DNA from 4 places in the Nitrospirillum guaranorum genome. Region 1 is predicted to be linked to each of the others. Evidence: predicted binding sites of a transcription regulator. Region 1 holds the regulator's gene; each other region holds the start of a gene.
What was found. The regulator PhoB, encoded in region 1, activates phosphate uptake and scavenging genes when phosphate is short. The targets are predictions, from matches to a motif close to TNTCATAAAACTGTCA.
Positions count from the first base shown of each region.

Region 2: the regulator PhoB is predicted to act here: its motif matches at 1,960-1,975, upstream of UAJ10_RS00420 (arsenate reductase ArsC).
Region 3: the regulator PhoB is predicted to act here: its motif matches at 2,527-2,542, upstream of UAJ10_RS13385 (OprO/OprP family phosphate-selective porin).
Region 4: the regulator PhoB is predicted to act here: its motif matches at 1,907-1,922, upstream of UAJ10_RS13700 (diacylglycerol/lipid kinase family protein).

Region 1 covers NZ_JAYEES010000003.1:398,876-403,162, forward strand. Annotated here, with positions in the region: gene UAJ10_RS10670 (AraC family transcriptional regulator) at 1-369, opposite strand, end outside; gene UAJ10_RS10675 (FAD-dependent oxidoreductase) at 510-1,682, shown strand; gene phoB (phosphate regulon transcriptional regulator PhoB) at 1,841-2,545, opposite strand; gene phoU (phosphate signaling complex protein PhoU) at 2,641-3,405, opposite strand; partial or broken gene UAJ10_RS10690 (ATP-binding protein) at 3,735-4,287, opposite strand, start outside.
Region 2 covers NZ_JAYEES010000001.1:131,390-135,676, forward strand. Annotated here, with positions in the region: gene UAJ10_RS00410 (ferredoxin--NADP reductase) at 1-173, opposite strand, end outside; gene UAJ10_RS00415 (methyl-accepting chemotaxis protein) at 495-1,907, shown strand; gene UAJ10_RS00420 (arsenate reductase ArsC) at 2,086-2,595, shown strand; gene UAJ10_RS00425 (arsenate reductase/protein-tyrosine-phosphatase family protein) at 2,641-3,216, shown strand; gene UAJ10_RS00430 (efflux RND transporter periplasmic adaptor subunit) at 3,706-4,287, shown strand, end outside.
Region 3 covers NZ_JAYEES010000003.1:980,532-984,818, forward strand. Annotated here, with positions in the region: gene UAJ10_RS13380 (DUF1003 domain-containing protein) at 1-508, opposite strand, end outside; gene UAJ10_RS13385 (OprO/OprP family phosphate-selective porin) at 768-2,381, opposite strand; gene pstS (phosphate ABC transporter substrate-binding protein PstS) at 3,095-4,147, shown strand.
Region 4 covers NZ_JAYEES010000003.1:1,042,829-1,047,115, forward strand. Annotated here, with positions in the region: gene UAJ10_RS13690 (glycosyltransferase family 4 protein) at 1-949, opposite strand, end outside; gene UAJ10_RS13695 (UDP-2,3-diacylglucosamine diphosphatase) at 946-1,767, opposite strand; gene UAJ10_RS13700 (diacylglycerol/lipid kinase family protein) at 1,953-2,903, shown strand; gene UAJ10_RS13705 (hypothetical protein) at 3,155-3,490, opposite strand; gene UAJ10_RS13710 (F0F1 ATP synthase subunit delta) at 3,794-4,287, shown strand, end outside.

The DNA of each region.
Region 1 (4,287 bases):
GATGCCCATGACGCTGGGACGGTCGGGCAGGCCGGCGCTGGCCTCCGGCGTCAGCATCATGCCCCAGCCATCCAGCACGCCGCTGATGGTCACCTTGTGCATCATGCCGGGTGGCATCCACCCTGCCCGCTGCGGCGGCAGCATCCAGGACCCATGGGCGGTGCGGATATGGACCAGGCCGTTGGCGATGCAGAACAGCTGGCCGCGCCGATGGGCGTGCCAGTCGATCTCCCGCGTGCCCATGCGGGTCCGGTCCTCCGCCGAATGGCTGCCCCAGAAGGTCAGAACGGGCGGGCCATCCGCCCGCTCGCACATCTCCAGGAAGGCTTCCTTGGTCAGGCGGGTGGTGTCATTGGCGGCGGGGCGCATGGATTTCCTCGGCGGGGCTGGCGGCCGGCGAACGGTTTGGCCGTTTCGCATTATTTTTCGTCCGACTGTCGTTATCAAGCATACCCCGTTCCGCGGTATCGAATCCCCACTGCAAAGTTCCAGTGACGATGGTGAGAGACATGGACGGGACGCGGGTGGCGATCATCGGCGCGGGCCTGGGCGGCCTGTGCCTGGCGCAGGCGTTGACGCGCGCGGGTATCGACTGCGTTGTGTATGAGCGGGATGCGGCCTTGGACAGCCGGTCCCAGGGTTATCGCCTGCGCATCGACGCGGACGGCGCCGATGCCCTGTCCCGCTGCCTGCCCCCCAACCTGTATGACCTGTTCCGGCGCACCTGCGCCGTACCCGCCCCGCGCACCCGCTTCCTGGATGGCCGGCTGGCGCCGGTGACGGGCCGGGCGCCAGCGGTATGGAGCGCGGCTGACGATGGCGCCCCGAGCCGGGAGACGGCCGGCGACCTGTGCGCCCACCGCCAGACCCTGCGGGAAATCCTGCTGATGGGCGTCGCGGACCGGGTGCGCTTCGGCGCGGCCTTCCAGGCGCTGGCCGTGGGTGCCGATGGCCGGGCCCATGTCGCCTTCGCCGACGGCACGTCGGTGCGCGCCGACCTGGTGGTGGCGGCCGATGGGGTCAACTCCGCCGTCCGCCGCCAATTGTTGCCCCAGGCGGAGCCGTTGGACGTTGGCGCGGTGTGCCTCTACGGCCGTACCCCTTTGACGGCCCCGGTGCGGGCGGCGGTGGGTGACGACCTGTGCGCCGGCACCAGCGTGGTCTTCGCTGACGGTTATGCCGGCATCATCGAGCCCATGCTGTTCGACCCCACGGAGGGTGACCGGGGCGGGCTCAGCCCCGTGGACGACTATCTGTACTGGGCGCTGATCGGCCCCAGGACCCGGATGACGGGGCGCTTCCCGGGTGCCGCGCCGGCGGCGGTGGCGGACCATCTGGCGCGTGACTGGCATCCCCAGCTGCGGGGCCTGTTCCGGCATGCCGATCCCGGGGAGATGGCGCTGCTGCCGGTACGCAGCGCGCGGCTGGCCCGCACCTGGCCCTGCTGGACACCGGGGCCAATCACCTTCCTGGGCGACGCCATCCACGCCATGAGCCCCGCCGGCGGACTGGGCGCCAACGTCACCCTGCGCGACGCCGCCGTGCTGGCGGCCAGCCTGTCCCGCGTCCCCTCCGTCACGGCGGCGGCACGGGAGTACGAGGCGGAGATGCGCACCCGCGCGGCCCGCGCCATCCACCTCTCGGAAGTGGGCGCCGCCGCTTTATTCGCGGACGTGTTTTGAGAGGTTAGGCGCTTCATACCAGCGGCACGAGCAAACTCGTGCCGCTGTAGGACGCGACCGCGTTCGCCGGAACTTTCCGGGGAGCGCAGCGGACTGGAAAGTGAGGAAGGCAAGCGGGCGGATGCCCGCGCCCGCCGCCTGAGGGCACCCTCAAATACTCAAGCCGACTTCATGTCCAGGGCATAGCCGGCCGAGCGCACCGTGCGGATCATGTCCAGTTCGGTGTCCTCGTTCAGGGCCTTGCGCAGGCGGCGGATGTGCACGTCGACGGTGCGGGGTTCGACATAGACGTCATGGCCCCAGACGATGTCCAGCAGCTGCTCACGCGAGAACACGCGGCCCGGGTGCTGCATGAAGTGGCGCAGCAGGCGGAACTCGGTGGGCCCCAGGTGGATGTCGCGGCTGTTACGGCGCACGCGGTGGGCCGCCAGGTCCATGCTGATGTCGCCGTAGCGCAGCAGTTCCTCGGCCAGCGAGGGCACCGCCCGGCGCAGCACGGCGCGGATGCGGGCCACCAGCTCGGTCGGGCTGAAGGGCTTGGAGATATAGTCGTCGGCGCCGGAGTTCAGGCCGCGCACCTTGTCCGCCTCCTCGCCCCGGGCGGTCAGCATGATGATGGGGATTTCGCGGGTCTTGGGGTTGCGGCGCATCTGGCGGCAGACCTCCAGCCCGCTCATCAGCGGCAGCATCCAGTCCAGCAGCACCAGGTGCGGCGCCTGCTCGTCGGCCAGCAACAGGGCTTCCTCGCCGTCGCCGGCGGTCAGCACCCGGAAGCCTTCCTTCTCCAGGTTGTAGCTCAGCAGCGTGACGAGGTCGGCTTCATCCTCGACGATCAGAACCAAGGGCTTCAACGAGGCGTTCATGGGGTGTCCCTAAAACTGGCTGTCCCGGGTCGGGGTAAGCGGTGGCGACTCTAATCGTTTACAGGCCCGGGCGTGCAGGGGGCCGGGGAAAGGGCTCACAAATCGTCCACGGCGTCGGCGCCGTGCAGGCCGCTGCCATGCAGGTCAACATCGGCCGAGGGGCCGACGAGGAAGCTGGACTGGTCATGCTTGGGCCGGTCGGAGGTCAGCGTCTGGCCCAGCACCAGGAAATGAATGGTTTCCGCGATGTTGGTGGCGTGGTCGCCCGCCCGCTCCAGATTCTTGGCGATGAACAGCAGGTGGGTGCAAGGGGTGATGTTGCGCGGGTCTTCCATCATGTAGGTCAGCACCTCGCGGAACAGGCTGGTGTACAGGTCGTCCAGCTCCTCATCCCGGTTCCAGGCGTCGATGGCCTTGCCCACGTCGCGGTCGATATAGGCGTCCAGCACGTCCTTCAGCATGCTTTCCACCAGCTTGCCCATGCGCGGGATGGCGCTGACGGGCCGCACGGCGGGCAGCTTGGCCAGCGCCATGCTGCGCTTGGCGATGTTGGCGGCATAGTCGCCGGTGCGTTCCAGGTCGGCGGAAATCTTCAAGGCGGCCAGGATTTCGCGCAGATCGCTGCCCACGGGCTGGCGCAGGGCCAGCATGCGCACGGCCTCCTGCTCGATGCCCCGTTCATAGTCGTCCAGCTGGTGGTCGGCCTGCATCACCCGGGCGGCCAGATCCACGTCGCGGCGCACCACCGCCTGGACGGCGCCATCCACCTGGGCCTCGGCCACGCCACCCATCTGGGTGATCAGGTTGGACAGGCGCTGCAGCTGCTGCTCGAACGACTTAACCGTATGCTCGGCCGGCATTCTCTTACCACCCCACCCCCGGCGGTCCTGGCCGGGGCATGAAAAACGGCGGCCGGCGGGACACGTCGCCGGTCGGGCAGGGTGGACCATAACGACAGGTCGCTATGGAATTGCTACAGATAAGCGACAGTTTTATGACGGTGCGTCCGGGCGCGCCGTTCCTCGAAAGGCACGTTACCTCAGTGGCTTATCTCATACGGGCGTAGCGCCACCACGGGCCTGACCGGCGCGGCCCCGCCGTCATGCGGCGCCCCGGCCGCTTTCCTGTGACAGATTCTGGGCAGATTGGGGTACGGGCTTTTCCGCCTTCTCCCCGTTTTCTCCACACCGGGCAGGTGCACGGTGAAGGTGCTGCCCTTGCCCACCTCGCTGTCGATGGTCAGCCGGCCGCGGTGGCGGTTCACGATATGCTTCACGATGGCCAGGCCCAGGCCGGTGCCGCCCAGGGCGCGGCTGCGGGCGGCGTCCACGCGGTAGAAGCGCTCGGTCAGGCGGGGCAGATGGGTGCGGGCGATGCCCTCGCCCTTGTCGGTCACCGACACCTTGATGCCGGCCACCTTCTGCGGCGCCTGGCGGGCGCGGATGCCGGTGGCACCCGGCGCCGGCGGCGCCTCCGCCCGTTCCAGCGACACCACCACGTCGGTCTGCTCGCGCCCGTACTTGATGGCGTTGTCGATCAGGTTCTGGAACACCTGGGCCAACTGATCCTCATCGCCCTGCACGCGCGGCAGGTCCTCGCCGCCCTGGACACGGATGGTGATCTTGCGCGCCGCCGCCTTCAGCTCCAGCATGGCGACCACGCTCTGCACCAGTTGGGCGACGTTGGCCTCCCCCGTGGGGTGGGTGTGCTCGTCAAGCTCGATGCGCGACAGGGACAAGAGG
Region 2 (4,287 bases), on a different contig from region 1:
GTGCTGGCCATGGAATAGGCGCGCATCAGCGGGCGGCCCTCGACTTCCAGGCCCACCATGGTGAATTCGCCGTTGCGGAAGCGGAAGGACGGATCGCGGGTCAGCCGGAAGCTGAACAGGTTGTCAGTCCAATGATGGACATGGGTGACCTTGCCGGACAGAAACGCGCTCATCCTCGCTATACCCTCTTTCCTGACTCACCGGAAAACATCGCTTTAAGCGGGGGAGAATGGCGGTTCCACGCCCTTCCGCAAATGCGAAAATACACTGCCCTGGATCGCTGCGACTGCATATCTGGTCGAATAGCCCAGTATTACAAGCCATTCTTGGGAAAAAATTCCCTTCCCCACCGCACGATGCGGTCAACCAAAGGATGAGGGCAGACACGCGACGTTGCCCCTATCCTAAAGGACCACCCTGTTTGGACAGGGGATGTTTGCGCTTTCTTTACGGGATGGCCCCCAGAATGCCCATCCCGATCCTGGGGAGAGGACATGGCCGTGGACACCCACCAATCGATATCGCTGCGCGCCGACGCCGGCACGCTGATCGCCGACATCGCTTCCGAGGTCGGGCGCCTGAGCGTCGACATCGCCGATGTGGTCGGCAGCATCCATCAGGTGGACGGCGCCATCGACAGCCAGGCCAGGCAGCTGACCGGCATCCAGACGGCGACGCGCGACATCGTCGCCAGCAACCGCGCCATCGCCGGCATGGCGCAGGCGACGCAGGGCGTGGCGGCGGGCGCGCGGCGGGACATCGACGCCTCGGCCGGGGAAATCCGCCAGTCTCTGGCCGCCATCGGCGACCTGGTGGCGGCGGTGAACGCCAGCGCGAATGAGTTGGGCGGGCTGGAGGGCGCCATGGGCCGCGTGGCCCGGGTGTCCAGCGACATCAACCGCATCGCGGCTCAGACCAACCTGCTGGCCCTGAACGCCACCATCGAGGCGGCGCGGGCGGGCGAGGCCGGCAAGGGCTTCGCCGTCGTCGCCACCGAGGTGAAGGCCCTGGCCCGCCAAACGGCCGAGGCCACCGCCGAGATCGACGCCACCCTGAAGGCCCTGACCGACCAGGTGCGCCGGCTGACCGCCCGCATGGCCGCGGGATCGGAACAGGCGGAACGGGTGGGCCGCAGCACCGCCACCATCGGCCGCGCGGTGGAGACGGTGGGCACGGCCGTGGCCCAGGTGGAGGAGAACGCCACCGCCATCGCCGGCGCCACCGGCGACATCGCCCAGCGCTGCGACGGCTTCCAGGAGACGGTGGACGCGCTGCACCGTGACGCGGCCTCGTCCGGCACGGCGCTGAAGACCGCCACCACCCACCTGGACCGCACGCTGGAGCGGGCGGAGGCCATCATGATGCTGACCGCCACGTCCGGCTACGCGACGGAGGACACGCCCTTCATCGACCGGGCGCGCGAGGTGGCGGGCCAGATATCGACCCGCATGGAACAAGCCCTGGCGGCGGGGGAACTGACCATGGACGACCTGTTCGACACCGACCTGAAGCCCATCGCCGGCAGCAACCCGCAACAATACATGACGCGCTATATCCCCTTCCTGGACGCGGCCGTCACCCCCCTGCACGACCCCGTCCTGGCCATGGACCCGCGCATGGTCTTCTGCGCGCCCACCGACCACAACCGCCTGATCCCCTGCCATAATCCGCAGTTCCGCAAGCCCCACGGCCCCGACCCGGTGTGGAACGCCGCCAACGGCCGCAACCGCCGCGTCTACGCCGACAAGACCGCCACCGCCGTCAGCCGCGGCACGGCACCCTTCCTGCTGCAAACCTACCGCCGCGACATGGGCGGCGGCGTCTTCGCCCTGATGAAGGACGCCTCCGCCCCCATCTGGGTGCGCGGGCGGCTGTGGGGCGGCCTGCGGGTTTGCTACCGCGCCTGAGGTTCCTGGGTTGCGGCAGAACCTATCCCTTTTCGCCGGGCTGCAACACCAGCGTCACAAGACTGGCATACGCTGGGATTAGCATGCGGTTAAACGTGCCGGCCCGGGGGGCGGGCGGCACGCGGCTGCGGTCCCCGAACCCTCGGGTGGGCGCGGCGCCAAGGGGGAATGAAGCGACATGGCGAAGGTCTACCGCGTTCTGTTTCTGTGCCAGTTCAACTCCGCCCGCAGCATCATGGCCGAGGCGCTGATGCGCCATTGGGCCGGCGGCCGGTTCGAGGTGTTCAGCGCCGGGTCCGACCCGCTGCCGGAATGCAACCCCATCGCCCTGGACCTGCTGACCAAGGCCCGTATTTCCACCGAAGGCCTGCATCCCAAGTCGTGGAACGAGTTCGCCGGCCCCGACGTGGCGCCCATGGACTTCATCTTCCACACCTGCGACACCAGCGCCAAGGCGGAGGCGCCGCACTGGCCCGGCCACCCGATGATCGCCCACTGGGGCTTCCCCGATCCGCAGGGGTTCAAGGGGTCCGAGGTGGAGCAGCGCGCCCTGTTCAACCTGCTGTTCGGCATGATCGAGCGGCGGGTGCGCATCTTCTGTTCCCTGCCGGAGCAGAGCCTGGCCCGCCTGACGGCCGAGGCGCTGACGGCGATGCACAGCGAAGAGGGTTGGGCGGCGGCTGGCTGAGGCCGGCCCTTCCCCAGCCTTCCCGCCCCATACCGGACAAGTCCCATGACCCCGCCCGACAGCCCGACGCCGGACATGATCTTGCCCCAGCCCCCGAACGGCACCCGCTACGGCATGGTGAACCGGCGCCTGGGCGTCCTGTTCGTCGGGCGGGTCAACGCCGGCCGCAGCATGATGGCGGAGGCGCTGCTGCGTCATCATGCCGGCCACCAATTCGACGCCCACAGCGCCGGCCTGACGCCCGTGGACCGGCAGAACCCCTACGCGCTGGCCCGCCTGCGGGCCGAAGGCATCGCCACAAGCGGCCTGGCGCCCAAGCCGCTGGAGCGCTTCATGGCGGCGGACGCCCCGCCGGTGGACATCGTCATCACCGTCAGCGAACTGGCGGCGACGGGCATGGCCGGCGCCTGGCCAGGCCAGCCGGTGACGGCGCACTGGGCCCTGCCCGATCCGGACCCCGCCCTTTATCCGGACGCGCCCGATGATCCGGAGGTGCTGGTGGACGCCATCTTCCAGGATTTGCGGCGGCGCATCGACGTGCTGTCCCTCCTGCCCGCCCATTGCCTGCTGGCGCTGAGCCACTGGGAGGATGAGGACGACGACGGGCTGCGCACCGCCTGATTCCGCGAGACGGAAAAGCCCCCTTGGCGGATAATTAAGCCGCCGATGGATAAAGCATACCCGGCGCCGCCGATAATTCAGCCGGGCATAGCAATCGTTGCATTTTTTCCGAATTTTGCGAAAAGCGAGTGCCGTGTTGTGACACCGCTCACTGGCAGTGGCCTGACGCCCTGCCCATAGTCCGCTGCAATAATGACGGCCCATGGGATCGGACGGATCGGGTGCGGGGGCATCGGATCGCCGGGGACAGGCCATCGTTTAGGAAAGCGCACCGCTGCCGGCCGTAGCCGCCTGCCCCCCGTGGGTTCCCCCCAGGGGTGAGACGGCGTGGAAGGGTTTGCCCTTCGCAGCCGGTGGACAGCCATCGCCCGGTTACCGCCGTGGCGGCGCGTTGCCACGCGTGTGCGATTTCGAGACCGACACCATCGCCCACCCGGCGGGATCGTCCCGCCGGACCCCGGGCTTTTTGCGCCGAGCGAGACCAAGACCATGGAATCCCAATCGACCGTGACCACCGTGCCGAAACCGGGTGCGCCGCCGACGGGGCTGTCGCGCACCGACTACCGGGGGCAGGATGGCCGCCAGCGGCCGCCGCGCATCGCCCTGTTCATGGTCATCACCGTCATCGCGCTGGCCATCATCGGCGGCCTGTTCGTGGCCTATGACCGCGTCGTCCGCCCGAAGATGATCGGCGAGTTCCTGAAGAACATGATGCCGCCGCCCGCCGCCGTCGCCACCGCCGTGGCCCAGGCCGAGGACGTGCCCCAGCTGCTGCCCGCCGTGGGCAGCCTGCAGGCCGTGCACCAGGTGACGGTGACGCCCGAGGTGGGCGGCTCGGTCACCAAAATCCTGTTCCAGTCCGGCGCCACCGTCAGCGCCGGCACCCCGCTGCTGCAGCTGAACGACAAGCCGCAGCAGGGCGACCTGGCCAACTACAAGGCCCAGGCCAAGGTGGCGGAGCTGGACCTGGCCCGCTATCGCGCCCTGGTGGCCAAGCAGGCGACCTCGCAACAGACGGTGGACCAGCAGGCCGCCGCCCTGGACCAGGCCAACGCCAACATCGCCAAGACC
Region 3 (4,287 bases), 580 kb from region 1:
AGCCTTCCTCGATGTTCTCGGCCAGGGTCTCGTGGGTGGCGATGCTTTCGGCCACCTGGCGATCCAGTTCCGTCAGTTCGCCCTTTTCCTGCTGCAGCAGCTCCTCGACATACAGGGAGCGATAGCGGGCCACCACGCCGCGGCTGACCAGGGCGTCGGGCGGCAGGCCCGGATGGTCACGGCGGATGCGCACGGCCAGGCTGGGACGCAGGGTGTCCAGGCTGATCAGGTCGCGCTTGGGGCGCAGCTTGCCCGTGACGCCGCAGGCCACGCGCTTGCCGCTGGCGGGCGCCGTGCCGTCCAACGGCGGGCCGCCGTCCAACCCGGGCTCTTCCTCCGTGCCATCGAGGCCGTCGTCGTCGCCGCCCTCATCGCCCAGGTCGATGTCGGCCAACTCCTCCGCCTCGGCCGCCAGCACGGCGGCGATGGGGTCGTCCTGATCCGTGTCGCGCGCCGGCCGCGCCGCGGTCTCGTCCTGCGGGTTCATGCCACCACGCCCCTCATCCATCGCACTTCGTCCTCTCGATCCGGCTTTCGATCCGGTGTCACGTCTCAGGCCGTTTTGGCCCAGCATCCGCCGGGGCGCAACCTAAACGCTGACATTCGTTTCTATAACCGAACTATGACAATTTTCCGCGATCACCATAGGGGAAGATGTGTTCCGACCGACCGACCCCTGTGCGCAAGTGTCGCGGGCAAAGAAAAACCCCGCCGGCGAACCGGCGGGGTTTCCTTGGAACAGATGTCTTCCCCGAAGGGAGGCCACCTTAGAAGGTGAACTGGACGCGGCCGCCCAGGGACTGCCAGTTGTCGCCCACCTGGGTGTTGTTGGTGGCGGAAGAGTACTTCTTCAGGTCGATGAACTGGTAGTCCAGCATGAAGCGGACGTTGCTGGTCATGTACCAATTCAGGCCCAGGGTCCACACTTCCTGCTGGCCGCCGCGCACGCGGTTGGCGGTGTTGGTGGCCCAGGTGTCGGAGTTCAGGTTCAGGAAGCTGTAGCGTGCCACGGCTTCCCAGGTGCCCCACTGGCCGGCACCGGGGTTCAGGGGCTTGTCCACCGTCGGGGAGCTGAAGGCGCCCTGGTTGGCGACGTAGTTGCGCTTCTGGCCGGTCAGGACCCAGCCCGCTTCGGCGTAGTAGCCGAAGAAGCTCGGGTCGTTGGTGGCCGTGGACAGGTCCTTACGGCGCTTCACGTCGATCTGGTAGCCTTCGCCCTGGGCCCAGAAGCTGTCGTAGCGGGCGGCCAGTTCGCCGCCGTAGATCGCGACGCTGTCGGCGTTGATGTTGCCGGTGTTCAGGATGGCGCCCAGGCCGCCGTAGCGGTTTTCCGGACGTTCCGACAGGGCCAGCACGTGCGAACCGGCGGCGTTCACGCCGTTGGTCTGCGGCGGGGCGTACATGTAGCCGACGTCGCCACCGATGTGGACGATGGTGTGCTCATCGTTGATCGGACGGAACGCGGCGCGGGCGAACGCGGCCTTCTGGTCGTCGGCGACGCCGGTCACGGCGCTGGAGGTGACCGAGGCGGTCGCGCCACTGGTGCTGGTCAGCACGGTGGTGCTGCCGAACGGGCTGGTGTTGACGTTGGCGCCCGTCAGGTACACGTCGGCGAAGTAGTTGTCGCCGAAGGTGCGCACGCCGGCCGACAGGCGGCCTTCGCTGGCGATCAGGCCGGTGACGACGTTGGTGATGCCGGGACGTTCCAGCAGGCCGATGTCGTTCGAGCTGATGCTGTCTTCAAAGGTGATGGCCGGCTGCATGGCGCCGACGTCGATCAGCCAGCCCTTGTAGCCGGTGTAGGTCAGCTGCGCGGTCTGCAGGCGGCCGGACTGGTTGAAGCGGCCGGGGAAGTCGGCCGTCACGTTGTAGGTGAAGTCGTTGAAGGCCTTGCCGGCGAAGCCGATGTAGGCGCGACGGAAGTTGAAACCGTCGGTGATGTCCTTGTTGGCCCGGTTGTCGGGGTTCTTGGCATCCTGGAAGTTATAGCCGTAATCCAGGTGGATGCGGCCGACGGGCTGGAAGCTGAACGCCTTGTCCGCGGACGTGAAGGTGGGCACGCCGTTGGGGAAGGTGATGCTGGGCAGGTTCGCCGTGGCGGCGGTGGCCGAGGTGGCGGCCTTCTCGGCGGCGGCCTTGGACTCAGCGGCCGCCTTGTTGGCGGCGTCGGTCTGGGCCGAAATCGCCTGCAACTGCGCCTGCAGCGCCTGGATCTGCTTGTTCAGGGCGTCGATCTGCGCCTGGGTGGCCAGCGGGGTGGCGGCGGCGGCGGCAGTGGCGGAGGCGGCGTTCGACTTCTTGGTCTCAGCAGCGGAGGCGCCGGCGGCGGCGAAAGCCACGCCCAGCACCGTGCTAGCGAGCAACACGGTCTTCAGGTTCATTCCTAGATTCTCCCATCATCCGGTCTACGGCATGCCGCCCAATCCCGGGGTTTCGGGGCCGACGTCACGCGTTTGGAGCGTTTGGGCTGCGGCCCTAACGAAGCGCTCGGTAGCAATATAGCATGACAGCGAGACTGCTAAAGGTTGACAGATTTATGAAAGGGTCTGGCTGTGGCGCCGATGCAACAGTTTCGAGTCGGGCGTTTTAGGGGGCTTAAAGTAAGGCGGGGCAACAAATTGGGGACTACGGCAGTAGAGTTCGGACAGGGGCGGCGCCCGGTGAAAAAGAGGGCGGGCCGATCGACTGCATCTATAGTGTTGTGAATAGGGCGCACCCTGGGGCCTGCTTATGGCGACCGTCGGCGTGCCGCCATGGCGGAGAAAAAACGGCGGCGGGCCGCGCATCCGCCGACTCTTGAAAAGAAATTGAGAATCAGCGTTGACTCAGGGGAACCGCCGGGTTGTGGCTTGTGTTGCCGCGGCGCGCCAGCGCCGCCGGCCGGTACGGGGCGTGAACGAGGGGGCGGGCTGCGACAAAACGCCCACGGTTTCACAAAACTGTAACAGAGTCGTCACCAAAGGTTCAGGACCCGGAATCTAGGGTCCGCCCGTCGAGACGGGATCAGGAAGCGGTCGCGGGGGCATACCCCTGGGCGGACCGGCCGGGGCCCCGAGACGGTCGACTAAGACGTTCCAACCCGTGGGGGAATCCCGTGAACTTTCAACCGAAGAACCTGCTGAAGGGCATGGTTGCCGCCGCGGCCGCGGTGGTGATGGTGGGCGCCGCCCAGGCTGCCGACATCAGCGGCGCCGGCGCCACCTTCCCGTACCCCATCTACGCCAAGTGGGCCGAGGCCTATAAGGCCAAGACCGGCGTGGGCCTGAACTACCAGTCCATCGGTTCCGGCGGCGGCATCAAGCAGATCAAGGCGAAGACGGTCACGTTCGGCGCCTCCGACATGCCCCTGAAGGCTGAAGAGCTGAAGGAAGCCGGCCTGCAGCAGTTCCCGATGATCATGGGCGGCGTCGTCCCGGTCGTGAACGTGAAGGGCATCGCCCCCGGCCAGATCCAGCTGGACGGCCCGACCATCGCCAAGATCTACCTGGGCCAGATCGCCTCTTGGAACGACCCGGCCATCAAGGCGCAGAACCCCGGCCTGAACCTGCCGAACACCTCCATCGTCCCGGTGTACCGTTCCGACGGGTCGGGCACGAACTTCCTGTGGACCACCTACCTGTCCAAGGAAGACAAGGAATTCGCCGAGCGCGTCGGCGCCAACACCTCGGTGCAGTGGGCCGCCGGCCTGGGCGCCAAGGGCAATGAAGGCGTCGCCAACATGGTGAAGCTGACCGACGGCGCCATCGGCTACGTCGAGTACGCCTACGCCAAGCAGAACAGCCTGACCTTCACCAAGCTGAAGAACCACGACGGCAAGGTCGTCAGCCCGGAGATCAAGGCCTTCCAGGCCGCCGCCGCCGGCGCCGACTGGGCCAACGCCCCGGGCTTCTACCTGGTGCTGGTCGACCAGCCGGGTGCCGACAGCTGGCCGATCACCGGCGCCAGCTTCATCCTGGTCTACAGCCAGCCGCAGGACGGTGCCGCCGTCGCCGAGGCCCTGAAGTTCTTCGACTGGGCCTACAACAACGGCCAGGCCGCCGCCGAGCAGCTGGACTACGTCCCGATGCCGGCCGCCGTGGTCGCCCAGGTCCAGAAGTCCTGGGCCACGGTCAAGACCGCCGACGGCAAGCCCGTCTGGTCGAAGTAAGAGTCCTCGGGTAAAAGGAAGCGCCCGCGGGGCTTCGGCCCCGGGGACGAAGGTTGGGAGAGGGGTCGCCTACGGCTCCTCTCCCTCTTTGTCGGCTTCCTTGATGAACATCCGGGTTTTTTAGGTCATCGCGTTTCAGG
Region 4 (4,287 bases), 640 kb from region 1:
AGGAAAAGGTCAGGGCGTGGCGGCGGCACTTGTCGCCCGGGATCTCCAGGGCGGCCAGGGCGGCCTTGCGCAAATCCTCGTCCAGCACGGCCACGTCCGACCCCGCCAGCACGTCCAGCGGCCCCGGCACCGGGTACGCCGCCACCGGCACGCCGGAGGCCAGCGCCTCCAGCAGCACCAGGCCGAAGGTGTCGGTGCGCGAGGGGAAGACGAAGACGTCGCCGGCGGCGTAGTGCCTGGCCAGCTCTTCCCCATGCTTGGGCCCGACGAACCGGGCGGCCGGATACTTGGCCTTCAGCTCGTCCAGCTGCGGGCCGCCGCCCACCACCACCTTGGTGCCGGGCAGGTCGAGCGACAGGAAGGCCTCGATGTTCTTCTCCACCGCCACCCGGCCCACATACATGAAGATGGGGCGGGGGAAGGGCAGGAAGTCCTTCTCGCGCGGGCGGAACAGGTCGGTGTCGACGCCGCGCGACCAGCGTTTGATGTTGCGGAAACCCCGGTCCACCAGGTCGTTCTCGATGGAGGGCGTCGCCACCATGACGGCGGAGGCCGGCGCGTGGAAGCGGCGCACCAGGGCATAGCTGAGGCGCAGCGGGATGGGGAAGCGGTCGCGGACGTATTCCGGGAAGCGCGTGTGGTAGGCGGTGGTGAAGGGGATGCGCCGGCGCAGGCAATAGCGCCGGGCGGCCAGGCCCAGGGGGCCCTCGGTGGCGATGTGGATGGCGTCGGGCTGGATCTCGTCGATCATGCGACGCAGGCGGGCGCCGGGTTTCAGCGCCAGGCGGATTTCCGGGTATGTGGGCATGGGCACGGTGCGGAAGCGGTCGGGGGCGATGACCTCGACCTCATGGCCCAGCTGGCGCAATTCGTCCCGCGTCGTGGTCAGGGTGCGGACCACGCCGTTCACCTGGGGGTGCCACGCATCCGTGACGATCAGGATTTTCACGCTGCAGCCTTCTGCGTCGTCCCGCCCGGCTGCCCAGGCTGCCGCGCCGCCGCGCGCTTGCGCACTTCGTCCGCCCAATGAATGATCTCCAACGTGCCGTCGGCGTGTTCGACCAATGCGGTGCACGATTCCACCCAGTCCCCGTCGTTGCAGTAGAGGACGCCACCCATGTCACGCATCTCGGCGTGGTGGATGTGGCCACAAATGATGCCGTCGACCTGGCGGCGCTTGGCCTCGTCCGCCAGCGCCTGCTCGTAATTGCCGATGAACTCCACCGCCTTCTTGGTGCGGTTCTTCAGGTAGGCGGAGAGCGACCAGTACTGGAAGCCGAAGCGGCGGCGGGCGGCGTTCAGCCAGGTGTTCAGGGTCAGCAGCACCGTGTAGGCGCTGTCCCCGACATAGGCCAGCCACTTGGCGTACTTCACCACCGCGTCGAACAGGTCGCCGTGCAGCACCAGGAAGCGGCGGCCGTCGGCGGTGGTGTGGACCGCGTCCTCCAGGATGGTGACGCCGCCGAACTGCAGGCCGATGAAGTCGCGGAAGACTTCGTCATGATTGCCCGGGATCAGGAAAACCTTGGTGCCCTTGCGCACCCGGCGCAGCACCTTCTGCACCACGTCGTTGTGGGCCTGCGGCCAGTACCAGCCCTTCTTCAGGCGCCACCCGTCGACGATGTCGCCCACCAGGTACAGGTATTCCGACTCGGTGTGCTTCAGGAAATCCAGCAGCATGTCGGCCTGGCAGCCGCGGGTCCCCAGATGCAGATCGGAGAGCCATATGCTGCGGTATCGCCGCGGGGCCTCGTGTTCCGTCTCCATGTCCGTCTCCATGCTACGCCCCCGAGATGACCCACGCAGACAATCAATAGTAATGTTGACAGGGCTATACCGCAGCATGTAGGGCAAGACAAATGGTGATGAAGGCGAGTTCAAGGACTTCACCATATATTCACGGGGCATTCATAAATATGTCTTCCGTCCTTCACTTGGCTGTCACGGAACCTATGTCCGCGCCCGCGCGCCGACTATTGATCATTCACAATCCTGTGGCGGGCCGCCGCCGGCGGGGCCTGATGGGGCGGGTGGTCGATGCCTTGCGCCAAGGCGGGGCCGATGTGGCGGTGGTGGAAACCACCGGCCCGCGCGATGCGGAACGCCTGGCGGGCTTGGCCGCCTCCGGCGCGCTGACGGACGGGCGCCTCCCAGATGCCGTCGTGGCCTCGGGCGGCGACGGCACCATCAACGAGGTGGTGAATGGCCTCCTGGCGGCGCCGACCCTGTCGCCCCCGGCCCTGGGACTGATCCCCCTGGGCACGGCCAATGTGCTGGCGGCGGAACTGGACCTGCCCTCCGGCGTGGCCGAGCTGGCGCGCACCCTGGCGGGCGCGGTGCCACGCACCATCCACGCCGGGCGCGCCAACGGCCGCCTGTTCACCATGATGGCCGGCGTGGGCCTGGACGCCCATGTGGTGGAGGGGGTGGACCCCGGGGTGAAGCGCCGTATCGGCAAGGGCGCCTACGTGCTGGAAAGCCTGGCGCAGATCGCGCGCTGGCCCAGCCCGCGCTATCGCGTGATCACGACGGACGCGGCCGGCCAGGTCCGCGAGCACGAGGCCGCGTCCTGCATCGTGGCCAAGGGCCATTTCTATGGCGGCCGCTTCGTCTGCGCGCCCGACGCCCGGCTGGACGAAGGCGGCTTCCACGTCTGCCTGTTCGAGGTGGGCGGACGGCTGGCGGCGCTGGGCTATGGCGCGGCGCTGGTGACGGGCCGGCTGGCCCGCTGGACGGAAGCGAAGGGGGGCTCGGGGTACCGCGTGGTGCCGGCGGTGCGGGTGCGGATCGAGGGACCGGCGGGCGATCCGGTGCAGGGGGATGGCGACACCATCGCCCGGCTGCCGGTGGATATGGAAACGGCGGCGCCTTTCCGTGTGCTGGCGCCGCCGCTCCGCCCCTAATCACAACTGAGATTAAGTGTCCCGTCCGCCCTCAAAGGGGGCGCTGGTCTGCCCCCTGTCGTCACATCAGGCAACGTTACTGACTCTGGTGTTCAGGCAACTCTGGTTCCAGGCAACGCCAGGCCACTCGACCCGGTACGCGACTCCAAGACTCCATAAACCTCAGGCCATCTAAAAACGGGTTCTCACCAGGCAACTCAGGCTTCGATGGGGCCCGGGGCCCCCTCGTTCTTTAGTATAGCGGCGGACGCTCAGCGGCCCGCCTGCGCGCCGGCCTCGGCCGTGGCGCGCGGCACGCGGCCCCGCCATACGGACAGGCATTCCTCGGCGCTCTCGCCGGTACCGATGCAGTACCAGCCGCGGCGATCGTTGAAGTACAGGCGATAGGTGCCGCGGCGGTCACGCTCGAACCGGAAGACCGGGCGGTCCAGGTTGGGGAAGCGCACGATCAGCTGATCATGGTCGGGCGCGGTGTGCCGGGTGACCGTTTCCCACAGGCCCCGCTCCAGCTTGGGCTGGGCGACGCTGTTCCACTCGGTCAGATCGAAGGGGGTGAAGCGGGCAGAGGAGAAGGGGACGACAGTCATGACTCACCAGCACTCTGCCACCCTGGATCGGAGGGGCCCGGAAGGTTCCGGACTTTTTTCGTCAGTGCGCCGGGTGGCTTTGGCGCGATGAGGGGACTATGCGGCCCCAACTGTTAATGGCGCCTTAAAGCCACCCGCTCACCCGTGGGATAGTATGCTTTGGATGGAGTGATGGAGTTGCGCCCTGCGGCGCCCTGTGTTATGTGCACGACGCCCGACGCCGGGGTGGTTTTCACCCGGTTCGGACCCACATTGCTAAGGCCCTGAAATCCTTCAGGTCTGCGGATTAACCGAGGTTTCCAGGTGGCATCCCAAGGGACAGTCGTATCCGGACTGGCGGCCCGCTACGCGGCGGCGCTGTTCGACCTTGCCGACGAGCAGAAGGCGCTGGACCAAACCGCGCAGGACCTGACGTCGCTCAAGCAGATTCTCGCCGAAAGCGCGGATCTGCGTCGCGTTGTGCGCAGCCCCGTCCTGTCGCGTGCCGAGCAGGCCCGCGCCATGGACGCGGTGCTGTCACAGGCGGGCACGTCCGAGCTTGTGCGCAAGTTTATTGGTCTGGTCGCCCAGAACCGCCGGCTTTTCGCCCTCGATGGCATGATCGCCGCCTTCCTTGCCGAGCTGGCCCAGCGCCGCGGCGAGGAGACGGCCACCGTCATCTCGGCCCGTCCGTTGACCGAGGAGCAGCTGTCGGCCGTGACCGACGCGCTCAAGAAGTCCCTGGGCTCCAAAGTCTCCGTCGCCGCCAGCGTCGACCCGACGCTGCTGGGCGGCATGATCGTTAAGGTCGGATCGCG